4 regions of the Streptomyces sp. NPDC093598 genome follow, and region 3 is predicted to be linked to each of the others. Evidence: riboswitches for the same ligand, from Rfam matches in the RefSeq annotation. Region 3 holds a riboswitch; each other region holds the start of a gene.
The links. Region 3 has a riboswitch for cyclic di-AMP ahead of ACIRDU_RS16825 (NlpC/P60 family protein). Riboswitches for the same ligand answer to the same signal wherever they lie in the genome.
Positions count from the first base shown of each region.

Region 1: another riboswitch for cyclic di-AMP. It lies ahead of ACIRDU_RS09380 (peptidoglycan DD-metalloendopeptidase family protein); the one in region 3 lies ahead of ACIRDU_RS16825 (NlpC/P60 family protein).
Region 2: another riboswitch for cyclic di-AMP. It lies ahead of ACIRDU_RS11805 (M23 family metallopeptidase); the one in region 3 lies ahead of ACIRDU_RS16825 (NlpC/P60 family protein).
Region 4: another riboswitch for cyclic di-AMP. It lies ahead of ACIRDU_RS17780 (transglycosylase SLT domain-containing protein); the one in region 3 lies ahead of ACIRDU_RS16825 (NlpC/P60 family protein).

Region 1 is NZ_JBIWIV010000002.1:748,334-751,535, reverse strand. It holds gene ACIRDU_RS09385 (DUF6250 domain-containing protein) at 1-450, opposite strand, end outside; gene ACIRDU_RS09380 (peptidoglycan DD-metalloendopeptidase family protein) at 652-1,581, opposite strand; cyclic di-AMP (ydaO/yuaA leader) riboswitch at 1,586-1,747, opposite strand; gene ACIRDU_RS09375 (alpha-galactosidase) at 2,058-3,202, opposite strand, start outside.
Region 2 is NZ_JBIWIV010000003.1:21,002-24,203, reverse strand. It holds gene ACIRDU_RS11815 (dihydrofolate reductase family protein) at 1-546, shown strand, start outside; tRNA gene ACIRDU_RS11810 (tRNA-Met) at 615-688, shown strand; cyclic di-AMP (ydaO/yuaA leader) riboswitch at 976-1,132, shown strand; gene ACIRDU_RS11805 (M23 family metallopeptidase) at 1,144-2,178, shown strand; gene ACIRDU_RS11800 (aldo/keto reductase) at 2,320-3,202, shown strand, end outside.
Region 3 is NZ_JBIWIV010000004.1:348,845-352,046, reverse strand. It holds gene ACIRDU_RS16825 (NlpC/P60 family protein) at 63-1,238, opposite strand; cyclic di-AMP (ydaO/yuaA leader) riboswitch at 1,246-1,419, opposite strand; gene pcrA (DNA helicase PcrA) at 1,733-3,202, shown strand, end outside.
Region 4 is NZ_JBIWIV010000004.1:532,524-535,725, reverse strand. It holds gene ACIRDU_RS17785 (HAD family hydrolase) at 1-600, shown strand, start outside; gene ACIRDU_RS17780 (transglycosylase SLT domain-containing protein) at 564-1,343, opposite strand; cyclic di-AMP (ydaO/yuaA leader) riboswitch at 1,349-1,524, opposite strand; gene ACIRDU_RS17775 (polyprenyl synthetase family protein) at 2,027-3,037, shown strand.

The sequences.
Region 1 (3,202 bases), on a different contig from region 3:
CGTGGTGTTGTAGTTGGCGCCGTAGCCCGCGTAGTACGTCGTGAGGTGGTCGTACTCGTCGAGGGCGCCGCCGCGCGGGGTCGCGAAGAGGTCGTCCGGGGAGCGGACGTCGGTCGCGTTCCAGAAGTTGTTGAGGTCGGAGACCCGGTCGTTGACCCCGCCCTCGGAGACCGGGGTCGCGGTGTATTCGAGCACATAAGGCCCTTCGAGCCGCTGCCTGAACCACACGGTCGCGCCGCTCGGCACATCGATCTCCAGGGTGCCGCGGGAGGCGGTGACGGTGCCGCCGTCCTGGAGCTCGGTCGCCCACTGCCCGAGGCCGTGGCAGAAGTCGTCGCGGGCGACGAGGCGGCGGTGGCGGGGCACGGCGTGCGCGATGGCCGTCGGGGCGAGGGCCGCCAGGGCGGCTCCTGCGGTCAGGGCTCCGAACGCTCTGCGGGTGGTCGGCACGGGACACAGCTCCTCGGGATCCGCCGGGAAGGCTCTGGAAAGCGCTTGCACTCCGGACGGGATCACTGTGTCCCAACTGCCGTCGGCTGTCGATCCCTTGACGCCCCCTCGGGGTGATCAGCAGCGCACACACCGAAGGCCGGACCCGGGGATCGGGGTCCGGCCTTCGGTCGCGTGTCAGGCAGGTGGTCGTGCGGTCGGTCAGCCGACGGAGACGCCGTGCGAGCGCAGGAAGGCGACCGGGTCCACGTCCGAGCCGTAGTCCGGCGTGGTGCGGATCTCGAAGTGCAGGTGCGGTCCGGTCACGTTGCCGGTCGCGCCCGACAAGCCGACCTGCTGCCCGGCGGTCACGGTCTGGCCGGCCGAGACGGAGAGCTGGGACAGGTGGGCGTACTGGGCGTAGTAGCCGTCGGCGAGCTTGATGACGACCTGGTTGCCGTAGGCGCCGCCCCAGCCGGCGGAGACGACCGTGCCCGCGCCGACGGCCTTGAGGGAGGTGCCGGTCGGGACGACGAAGTCGACACCGGTGTGGTAGCCGCTGGACCACATGCTGCCGGACATGTGGTACGGGGTGCCGACGGTGGCACCGGCCACCGGGAGGGTGTAGCCACTGGAGTTGCTCTCGGCGGCGGGCTCGGCGGCGGCCGGCTTCGCGGCGGTCTCCGCCTTCGGGGCCGACTCGGCGGCGGACGGCTTCGAGGCCGAGGACTTCGGGGCGGAGGACTTCGGCGCCGACGGGGCCGAGGACTTCGGAGCGCTCGCCGCCTTCTTGCCGATCGACAGCTTCAGGCCCGGGTGGATCAACGACGGGTCGGAGCCGACGGCGTCGCGGTTGTCCGCGTAGAGCTTCTTCCAGCCGCCGCTGACATTCTGGTCGTCGGCTATCTTCGCGAGGTAGTCGCCGGCCTTCACGGTGTACGTGCGGGCGCCGGTGGCGTTTTCCGGAGCCTTCTTCTCGGCGGCCGGAGCGGACTGGACGGCCTTTTCCGGAGCCGACTGCGGGGTGGCGGCGTGGGCGCCGGCCGCACCCATGAGCGGCAGGGCGAGGGCGGCCCCGCCGGTTCCGGCGACGGCGATGGAGCGGGTGAAACGCTGGGTCTTGGGGCGGCGGTGCTTACCCTTCGCGGGCATGGCGAATTCCTCTCCGTCGCCTGCGAGGTGAGCTGTCGGGTGCGGGCTGGAGATGCCCGGTCGCGCCGAGGCGCGGCTTAACCCCAAGCCGTTCCGGGAACCGGAACAGGCGTCTTACCTGTGGGTCCCCCGCTCCTGCCGTACGTCGGGTCAGTGTGTGCGGACTCCGGGCGGCGGCAGGATTAGGCGTCCGTCCGGATTGGTGTGGAACGTAAGCGACCAAGACGCAACGGGACAAGCTTGCGGTTGCCCGTGACGGTGTTTTTCTTGACGCGTCGGCACATTCGCCGTCACCGAGCGTGGATTACCGATCTCTCTCATTCCTCAATGGCCCTGAATTACGCCCGAATTACGTGAACATGGCGACAACACATCGTCACGAATATGACGATGGTCACGCACCCCGACCTCATTTCCTTTACGATCGGGGCACGTTACCTCTTACCGACCGAAGCGCCTTATTCGGACAGAAAGGACTACTTCCGCTTAAGGCGGACGACGACGGCGTCCAGATCCCCGCGCAGACCGACCCGCAGTCCGTGATGGAGCAGTACGGCACCTCGGTGCACTTCGCCCGTTTCGAGGCATTCGTACGCCGCTGTCGGATCGAGGCCGCGCAGTCGGAGCGCCGGCACGGGCTCGCCGTAGCGCTGCGCCTGGAGCCAGGCGAGGACGACGGTCTCGTCGCCGAGGACGTACTGCACGGCGCTCAGTCCACCCTCCGGGGGCCGTAGCCGGTACAGGTCGCCCCGCTGCACCACGGGCCGGATCTCCTTGTAGAGCCCGACCCACTCCGCCGCCTCGGCGAGCTCCTCCGCCGTCCACCGTGTGAGGTCACCGCCGACTCCGAGCACCCCGGCCATGGCGCTGAGGAACCGGAACCGCAGCGAACTGGCCCGGTGGTTGAGCATGGCGTTCGGGCTGTCGGTGACCCAGGCGGCCATGACCCGGGCCGGATGGATCTGGCTGAAGCCGTGCTGGATGGCGAGCCGGTCGAGGGGGTCGGTGTTGTCGGAGGTCCACACCTGGTCCGTGCGGCTCAGCACGCCGAGGTCGATCCGGCCGCCGCCACCCGAGCAGGACTCGAAGGCCACGCCCGGATGGGCGGCCCGCAGCCGGTCCAGCAGGGCGTACAGGCCGCGCACGTGGTCGACCCACAGCCGCTGCGGATAGGGGTCGTCCGGCCAGCCGGCGTCGGTGAAGCAGCGGTTGAAGTCCCACTTGACGTAGTCGATCGGCGCACTGGAGAGGAGCCCGTCGAGCTGCTCCCACAGGTACTCCCGGACGTCCGCGCGGGCCAGGTTGAGTACGAGCTGATTGCGGAACTCCGTTCGCTTTCGTCCCGTTTGGTACTGCACCCAGTCCGGGTGCGCGCGGTACAGATCGCTGTCCGGGTTGACCATCTCCGGCTCGACCCAGATCCCGAACCGCATGCCGAGGCCGTGCACGTGGTCGGCGAGCGGCTTCAGCCCGCCCGGGAAGCGGTCGGGGTTGGGGGTCCAGTCGCCGAGCCCGGCCCGGTCGCTGGTGCGCGCCCCGAACCAGCCGTCGTCGACCACGAACAGCTCGACGCCCATGGCCGCGGCCCGTTCGGCGAGCGCCCGCTGCTGCTCCTCGGAGA
Region 2 (3,202 bases), on a different contig from region 3:
CAGGGCGGCCGCCTCCGGCTGCTGGAGTCGCAGCGGATCGAGGACGTCGTCCTGATGCGCTACGAGCCGACCGCCCCGGGCACCGGCGCCCTGCCCACCGCCGCCGACCACCACTGGCTGGCCCGCGCCTGCGAACTGGCCGACCGCTGCCCGCCGTCGGACACGGCGTTCAGCGTGGGCGCGGTGGTGGTCGCCGCCGACGGCACGGAACTGGCCCGCGGCCACTCCCGCGAGGCCGGTGATCCGGTCGTGCACGCCGAGGAGGCGGCCCTGGCCAAGATCGACCCGGCCGATCCGAGGCTCGCCGGCGCGACGGTGTACAGCAGCCTGGAGCCCTGCGCCCGACGTGCCTCCCGCCCCGCGCCCTGCGCCCGGCTGATCCTCGACGCGGGCGTACGACGGGTCGTCACGGCCTGGCGCGAGCCGGACACCTTCGTGACGGACGCCGACGGCAGCGGCCTCCTCGCGGCCGCGGGCGTGGACGTCCTCGTCCTCCCGGAGCACGAGGAGCGGGCCAAGGCCCCGAACCGCCACCTGCTGAGGTGACCCGGAGCGGGCGAGCGGTGGGTGTGCGCGAGGTGTCCCGCGGATGGCGTACACTGGTGTCACAACGACGCGGGGTGGAGCAGCTCGGTAGCTCGCTGGGCTCATAACCCAGAGGTCGCAGGTTCAAATCCTGTCCCCGCTACTGAAGGCCGAGGGCCGGAATCCAAAAGGATTCCGGCCCTCGGTGCATTCCCCGGTATCCATTACCGTCGGTGAGCGAATCACCCCGTTCCGCAGCACAACTGACGCATCGTCAAAACTCGTCAGTCACTTGCGAAGCGGTCAACTCGCCCGATTTAAGCCGGTCATGGCAGGTAAGTCCGCGTGAAAAAGGTTAATGATCAAGTGGAATCGCTGGAATACCCCTCGCGCGTCTATTAACGTTCGATAACGCAGCGCGGTCGTCCCAGCCGTCACAGAAGGCGGCTCCGTGCGCACGCGCCGAATCCCGCAAGGGAACCGGGGAACCACCACTTGGGGTGAATCGGGCGGATACCGCCGTGGAAGCACGGCAGGTATACGCGCGTAGGAGACCTTCCTGCTCCGAACCCGTCAGCTAACCCGGTAGGCGAGAAGGAAGGAAAGGAGCACGCCCACGTGGCGTCCAACCGGCCTGCCCCCGCGGCCCCGTTCGCGCCGAAGCGCGACACCGACACCTTCGGCTACGGCGGTCAGCGCACCGACGAGGGCCCGTTCCAGGAGTGGAACCCCACCGAGGAGTCCATCCGTCCCGTCCGTGGCCGGCATCGCGTCACCAAGCAGCGCGGCGGAGGCCTCGCCCGCAGCTCCACCGTCCTGGGCGTCGGCGTCATAGCCGCCGTGGGCGCCGGCGGCATGGCCAGTGCCCAGACCGGCAAGCCTCCGGTGTCCATCTCCGTGCCGGACCTGCCCTCGGTGGGTTCCCTCATCTCGGACGACGACACCCCCGAAGGTTCCGCCACCCCGCTCAGCAGCCTCGGCTCCGCCACGGCGGACACCGAACAGGCCACCTCCGACGCCGGCGCCGGCGAGGCGCTGCGCGCCCGGATCATGGCGCAGGTCGAGCACCAGCAGGACCAGATCGAGACCAAGGCCGCCCAGGACGCCGCGGCCGCCGCCGAGAAGGCAGCCGCGGAAGCCGTCGCCAAGGCGGAGAAGGAAGCCAAGGCCAAGGCCGCCGAAGCCAAGAAGAAGGCGGAGGCGGAGGCCAGGAAGAAGGCCGAGGCCGAGCGGCTCGCCGCTCTCGCCAAGCAGTTCACGCTGCCGACCTCCTCGTACACCATCACCTCCAGCTTCGGCCAGGCCGGCGCCTACTGGTCCTCCGGTTACCACACCGGACTGGACTTCGCCGCCCCCACGGGCACGCCGATCAAGGCCGTGCACAGCGGCACCATCACCGAGGCGGGCTGGAACGGCTCGTACGGCTACAAGACGGTCCTCACCCTCGATGACGGCACCGAGATCTGGTACGCGCACCAGTCCTCCATCGGCGTCAGCGTCGGCCAGAAGGTCAGCACGGGCGACGTCATCGGCCGTGTGGGCGCCACCGGCAACGTCACCGGGGCGCACCTCCACCTGGAGGTCCACTCCGGCGGCTCCGCGAGCGGCATCGACCCGATGGCGTGGCTGCGGGGCAAGGGGCTGAACCCGTAAGCGGAAGACACCCGTTGCAGCACCGGCGGCCCTGACGACGACCCCCCGACGTCAGGGCCGCCGGTTTTCCGGTGCGGTGTTTGCGGGATCTTTGCGTCCGTTGCGGAATGAGGCGTTCAGGTACGCGCGTTGACGCGGAGCATGACTTCTCTGCGCAAGCTAGGCTCCTCCGACCTCGAGGTCTTCCCGCTCGCCCTCGGCGGCAACGTCTTCGGCTGGACCGCCGACGAGGACCAGTCGTTCGCCGTCCTCGACGCCTACACCGCCGCCGGCGGCAACTTCGTCGACACCGCCGACGTCTACTCGGCGTGGGCCGACGGCAACCGGGGTGGGGAGTCCGAGACCATCCTCGGCACGTGGCTCGAGGCGCGCGGCAACCGCTCCGACGTCGTCATCGCCACGAAGGTCAGCCAGCACCCCGACTTCCGGGGTCTGTCCGCCGCCAACATCAAGGCCGCCGCCGACGCCTCCCTGCGGCGCCTCGGCACCGACTACATCGACCTGTACTACACGCACTTCGACCAGCCCGACGTACCCGTCGAGGAGATCATCGGCGCGCTCGACACCCTCGTGAAGGCCGGCAAGGTGCGGCACATCGCCGCCTCCAACATCTCCGCCGAGCGGCTGCGGGCGTCCCTGGAGTTCTCCGACCGCGAGGGACTCGCCCGGTACGTCGCCCTCCAGCCCCAGTACAACCTGGTCTCCCGCGACACCTACGAGGGCGAGCTCCAGGATCTGGCCGAGCGGAGCGGCCTCGCGGCCGTTCCGTACTACGCGCTCGCGTCCGGCTTTCTCACGGGCAAGTACCGACCCGGTACGACCGTCGAAAGCGCGCGGGCGGGCGGTGCCGCCAAGCACCTGGAGACCGAGCGGGGACGGCGGGTGCTCGCCGCCCTCGACGAGATCGCCGGGGGGCACGGCGTGCCCGTGGCCACGGTGGCTCTGGCCTGGCTCGCCGCCCGGCCGACCGTGGCGGCGCCGATCGCCTCCGCGCGGACGGTGGAGCAGCTGCCGGCGCTGGTCG
Region 3 (3,202 bases):
AGCGCCGCGCGCGTTGCGAGAGGGGCACGCGCGCGTGCCCCTCAAAAACGTGACGGGACCTCTCAGGCCGGCCGCACCACGCTGTGGATCGCCGACTCGCCGTCGTAGTAGACCGACTCCTCGCGCACGTACGTGCCGGGCTTCGGGGCGTGGATCATCATGCCGTTGCCGATGTAGATCCCGACGTGCGTGACGTCGTCGTAGAAGAACACCAGGTCACCGGGTTGGGCCTGGGAGAGCGGGACCGTGGTGCCGGCGTTCACCTGGGCGTAGGTCGTGCGCGGCAGGGTGACGCCTGCGGCCTTCCAGGCGGCCTGGGTGAGGCCGGAGCAGTCGTAGGAGCCGGGTCCGACGGCGCCCCACACGTACGGCTTGCCGATCTGGGCGCGGGCGAAGGCGAGCGCCTTGTCGGCCTTGGTGGCGTACGAGGAGTCGGCCGGGGCCGTCGAGGAGGACGGGCCGGAACCCGACGACCCCGAGGACGAGCCGCTCTCCTGCCGCTGGGCGGCCTCGTCCTGCGCCTGCTGCCGCGCGGCCTGCTGCCGGGCCAGCTCGTCGGCCTTGCGGGCGGCCTCCTCCCGTTTCTCCTGCTCGATCGCCGCGAGCCGCGCCTTCTCCTCGGCGGTGAGCTTCGACATCAGTTCGCGCGCGTCGGCGAGCTTCCGCTGGACGGTGGCCTTGGCCGTCTTCAGGTCGCCCTGCGACTCGGTGAGCGTCTCGAGGCTCTCGGTGGCCTCCTGACGCTTCTTCATCGTCTCGGACTGCTGCGTGACGTAGTCGTCGACCGCGATCTTCTGACGGCCCGTCATCCGATCCATCAGCTGGGTCTGGTCGAAGTAGTCCTGCGGGGTGTCGGCGAGCAGGAACGTCGCCGTGTCCGGGGCGGCGGCACCGGTGCGGTACTGGGCGGAGGCGAAAGAACCCAGTTCCTCCCGCGCCTCGTTGAGCTTCTGGGTGCGCTGGGCCACGTCGTCGAGGAGGGTGTCGACGCGCTTGCGCTGCTTCGCGGTCTTCTCCTTGGCCGCGTTGTACTTGTCGGTGGCCGACTCGGCCCGGCGGTACAGGTCGTCGACCTTCTTCTCGACTTCCTCCAGGCTGGGCTTGCCGTCGGCCTCGGGGGCGGCGTTGGCCGACTGGGACAGCAGGGCCACGGACGTGAGGGCCGCCGTTGCGAGGGCGGGGGTCCGTATGCCTGCCACGCGCGTACCCGTAGGACGCGACTTGCGGTGCGACGCCAAGGGAGGCGACTCCTTCCACGTTCCGCCTACCGGGTTAGCTGTCGGGTTCGGGCGGGTGGTTCGGAAGGGTTGCCCTACGGCCGTCTCCGCACGGGGAGCCGGGCCGATTCACCCCAGGTTCACGGTTGGGTCCCCGGCTCCGGCTGCCGCTGCGGCATACCGGACTCGGCGGAGGCCGCGCGGCCCGGCGACGTTCGCCGGTGGGGGTCATGCGGCCTGGTCGCACCGTAGCCAACTCGTGTGGTCCCTGTGAAGGTTGATGGGTGATATGCCCGATACATTTTCGTGACCTTACTCATGAGCGTTGCGGAGGGTGAATGATCGAGGGGGCTTGGTCATGAGTCGTCCCCTTTTGATGGGGGCGTAGCACCCCGTGACTGTGCGGTCATGGAGGGCGACAATGCGCCGCCGGTCGGCCGACGGGGCCCGGTCGCGCGGCGATGTTCTCAGGGCGGCGGCGGGCTGTCAGTGGGGCGCCCTAGACTCGGAGAGCGATGAGCAGCCTCTTTGACGACAACTTCCTGGCGAACCTCCAGGCCCAGCGGGGCCCCGCGGACGAGCCCCCGCCGCCGCCCGAGGACGATCACGTACCGGAGCCGATTCCGGACGATCTGTTCGGCGGGAAGTTCGACGTGCCCCCGGACCGGGACGCCTACTACCGGGACGGCGCCCCGCGCCCGGTGGTGGACACCGCCACGCTCCTGAAAGGGCTGAACGACAACCAGCGCGCCGCCGTCGTCCACTCCGGCTCCCCGCTGCTCATCGTGGCCGGCGCCGGCTCCGGCAAGACGCGTGTGCTCACGCACCGCATCGCCCACCTGCTCGCCGAGCGGGACGTGCACCCGGGCCAGATCCTCGCGATCACCTTCACCAACAAGGCCGCCGGCGAGATGAAGGAGCGCGTCGAGCAGCTCGTCGGCCCGCGCGCGAACGCCATGTGGGTCATGACGTTCCACAGCGCGTGCGTGCGCATCCTGAGGCGGGAGAGCAAGAAGCTCGGCTTCACCTCCTCCTTCTCGATCTACGACGCCGCCGACTCCAAGCGCCTGATGGCCCTGGTCTGCCGCGACCTGGACCTCGACCCCAAGCGCTTCCCGCCGAAGTCCTTCAGCGCCAAGATCAGCAACCTGAAGAACGAGCTGATCGACGAGGAGGACTTCGCCGCCCAGGCCACCGACGGTTTCGAGAAGACCCTCGCCCAGGCCTACGCCATGTACCAGTCACGGCTGCGCGAGGCGAACGCCCTCGACTTCGACGACCTGATCATGACGACGGTCAATCTGCTGCGGGCCTTCCCGGACGTCGCCGAGCACTACCGCCGCCGCTTCCGGCACGTTCTGGTCGACGAGTACCAGGACACCAACCACGCCCAGTACGCCCTCGTCCGGGAACTCGTCGGCACCTCCGAGCACCCCGTCGACGTACCACCCGGCCCGGACGACATCCCGCCCGCCGAACTGTGCGTGGTGGGTGACGCCGACCAGTCGATCTACGCCTTCCGCGGCGCGACGATCCGCAACATCCTCCAGTTCGAGGAGGACTACCCGGACGCGACGACGATCCTGCTCGAGCAGAACTACCGCTCCACTCAGACCATCCTCAGCGCGGCCAACGCCGTCATCGAGCGCAACGAGTCCCGCCGCCCCAAGAACCTGTGGACCAACGCGGGCACCGGTGCCCGGATCACCGGGTACGTCGCCGACACCGAGCACGACGAGGCGCAGTTCGTCGCCGACGAGATAGACCGCCTCACGGACGCGGGCGAGGCCAAGGCCGGCGACGTCGCCGTCTTCTACCGCACCAACGCCCAGTCCCGTGTCTTCGAAGAGGTCTTCATCCGCGTCGGCCTGCCCTACAAGGTCGTCGGCGGCGTCCGCTTCTACGAGCGCAAGGAGGTCCGGGACGTCCTGGCCTACCTGCGCGTGCTGGCCAACCCCGAGGACTCGGTGCCGCTGCGCCGGATC
Region 4 (3,202 bases), 180 kb from region 3:
CTGTGGTCCATCACCCTGGACCGGGAACTGGCCGAGACCGCCCTCGGCAAGATCGAGGCCGAGGTGGGGCAGGTGTACGCGGCGGTCGACCAGGACGGGGTCGACGGGCTCACGCTGATCGAGCCCGGCTATCTCATGCCGCACCCGACCCTGCCCGCGGTACGGGTCGACCGGCGCGACGAACTGTGGGACGAGCCCATCAGCAAGGTGCTGCTGCGCCATCCCCACCTGTCGGACGACGAGTTGGCGGCGACGGCCCGCTCGGTGGTCGGCTCACTGGCGACGGTGACGATGTCGGGGCCCGGCACGGTCGAGCTCCAGCCGTGCGGGATCACCAAGGCGACGGGCCTGGCGCTGGCGGCCGAGCATCTGGGGCTGCGGTCGGCGGACACCATCGCCTTCGGCGACATGCCCAACGACATCCCGATGTTCGACTGGGCCGGCCACGGCGTCGCGATGGCCAACGCCCATCCCGAACTCAAGGCCGTGGCCGACGAGGTGACCCTGTCGAACGAGGACGACGGCATCGCCGTCGTCCTCGAGCGACTGCTGGGCGGGTCGGCTCAGTACGGGCCGTTGACGTTGTCGATCGAGCCGTAGCGGTCGGCCGCGTAGTTGCAGGCCGCTGTGATGTTGGCGACCGGGTCGTACGGGTCCCACGACGTGCCGTCCACGTGGTAGGCCTGGAAGGTCGGGTCGATGGTCTGGAGCAGGCCCTTGGACGGGGTGCCCTTGGCGGCGTTGGAGTCCCAGTTGTTGATCGCCAGCGGGTTGCCGGACGACTCGCGCATGATGTTGCGGTAGATGCCGTCGTAGGACCCGGGGATCCCCTTCTGCGCCATGATGTCCAGCGCCTCGCGGATCCACCCGTCGAGGTTGTTCGCGTAGGTCTTCGCGGACGCCTGGGTGGCCTGGGCGACACCGCCGGCGGGCTTGGCGGCCGGCTTGGCGGGGGCGGACGACTTGGTCGCCGTCTTCTTCGCGGCGTCCGTCTTGGTGGTCTTCACCGTCAGCTTCAGACCCGGGTGGATCAGCTTCGGGTCGTCGCCGACGGCGGCGCGGTTGTCCTTGTAGAGCTGCTTCCAGCCGCCCGAGACGTCGTACTTGTCCGCGATGCGGGCGAGCGAGTCGCCCTTGATCACGGTGTACATGAGGGACTTGGCGGGCTGGGCCGCCTGCGGCACGGACTGTGCGGCGGCGGGTGCGCTCTGGGGCTCGGCGGCGCTCGCGTGCGTGGCGCCGAGGAGCGGCAGGGTGAGTGCTGCTCCGCCGGTACCGGCGGCGATGATGCCTCGGGTCAGCGGGTTGGTTCTGGGGCGACGGTGCTTGCCTCGTCCGGCCATGGCGATATTCCTCTCCGGCGCCTGCGAGGTGAGCTGTCGGGTTCGGGCCGGGAGGTGCCCGGCCGCGTACGGCACTGTGTGCCGTACGCGGCTTCACCCCGAGCCGTGCCGCTGTGCGGACCGGCGACTTACCTGGGTCCCCCGCTCCTGCCACGCGTGAGTGAGTCGGTTCCTGTGGGGAGTCCGGGCGGCGGCAGGATTAGGCGTCCGCCGGACAGGCCGGGAACGTATGCGAGAGCACATGTCGGGAACAAGCAGCTCAGTCACATATCGCGCGGTTGACCTTGGTCGGGGGTGTTTGAGCCGCTTGATCCTTTGCGGGAGCCAAGGCTCAACTGGCTTTGTGGGGAAGGGGGTACGGGCCGGTGCCGTGGTGGGACGGAAAAGGGGAGGAAGTGATTCAACTCACTGATCACGAGTCCCTAGGGCAATTTCCACCAAAAGGGATTCGCTTAATCAACGCGGCAAATCGTGCATAGTTCGCTACCCTTGGGTAAGTCGATAAATATCTGTTCTTATGGGTTGATCGAAAACATAGCGGTCGTGATCGCATACCGCCCGGCCTGTAACCGTGGGCGCTGGCAGTGATCGAAACGTGACCGGATACGCTGACTCGAGTGAGGGCAGCGACCTATCGACAATCCGCGTAATCACCGGCAGACACAGCAGACAGGAGACCCCTCGTGACCGACGTCGGGCCGTTCGGGCTGAGCGTGCGGGACCAGGCTCTGGAAGCCGATGTCCATGCCGGACTGGCGGCTGTCGAGGAAGGCTTGCTCGAGGCCACCAAGAGTGAGGTGCCCTTCATCACGGAGGCCGCCCAGCATCTGGTGCGGGCCGGCGGCAAGCGGTTCCGGCCGCTGCTCGTGATGCTCTCCGCCCAGTTCGGTGACCGGCACGCACCCGGGATCGTGCCGTCGGCCGTCGTCGTGGAGCTGACCCACCTCGCCACGCTGTACCACGACGACGTCATGGACGAGGCCGCCGTGCGCCGCGGGGTCGCGAGCGCGAACACCCGCTGGGGCAACTCCGTCGCGGTCCTCACCGGCGACTTCCTCTTCGCCCGTGCCTCCCACATCCTGGCCGACCTCGGTCCGGAGGCCGTGCGGGTACAGGCCGAGGCGTTCGAGCGCCTGGTGACCGGCCAGATCCTGGAGACGGCCGGACCGCAGGACGGCCGGGACCCCGTCGAGCACTACCTGGACGTGCTGGGCGGCAAGACCGGCTCGCTGGTCGCGGTGTCGTGCCGGTTCGGCGCGATGATGTCCGGCGCCGACGAGACGGTGGTGGACGTCCTCACCCAGTACGGCGAGCGGCTCGGCGTCGCCTTCCAGCTCGCGGACGACGTCCTGGACATCGCCTCCGACTCCCACGAGTCCGGCAAGACCCCCGGCACCGACCTGCGCGAGGGCATCCCCACGCTGCCGGTGCTGCGGCTGCGCGAGCGGGCGGCCCGGCTCGGGCTCGCCGAGGACATCGCCCTGTGCGAGCTGCTGGACTCCGACCTCACCGACGACGAACGGCACGCCGAGGCCCTGCGCCTGCTGCGGGCCCACCCGGCGCTGGAGCAGGCCAGGCGGGACACCGTCCGCTACGCGCAGGACGCCCGCTCGGCGCTGGCACCCCTGCGGGAGTGCACCGCGAAGACGGCGCTCCTGGAGCTGTGCGACGCGGTCGTGCACCGGGCCGGTTAGCACGTCTTTCCCGTACGACCCCTACGGGTCGGGGGAGAAGCCGCCCTTCCGTGTCATACCCCAGCAGTACACGGAGTTGAGTCCGGGGTCTGACGTATCTCCCTGGCCGATTTGGTCAGATGGAAACCACGGAAAACACCACTCCTCACCTGTTCGGGTGAGAAT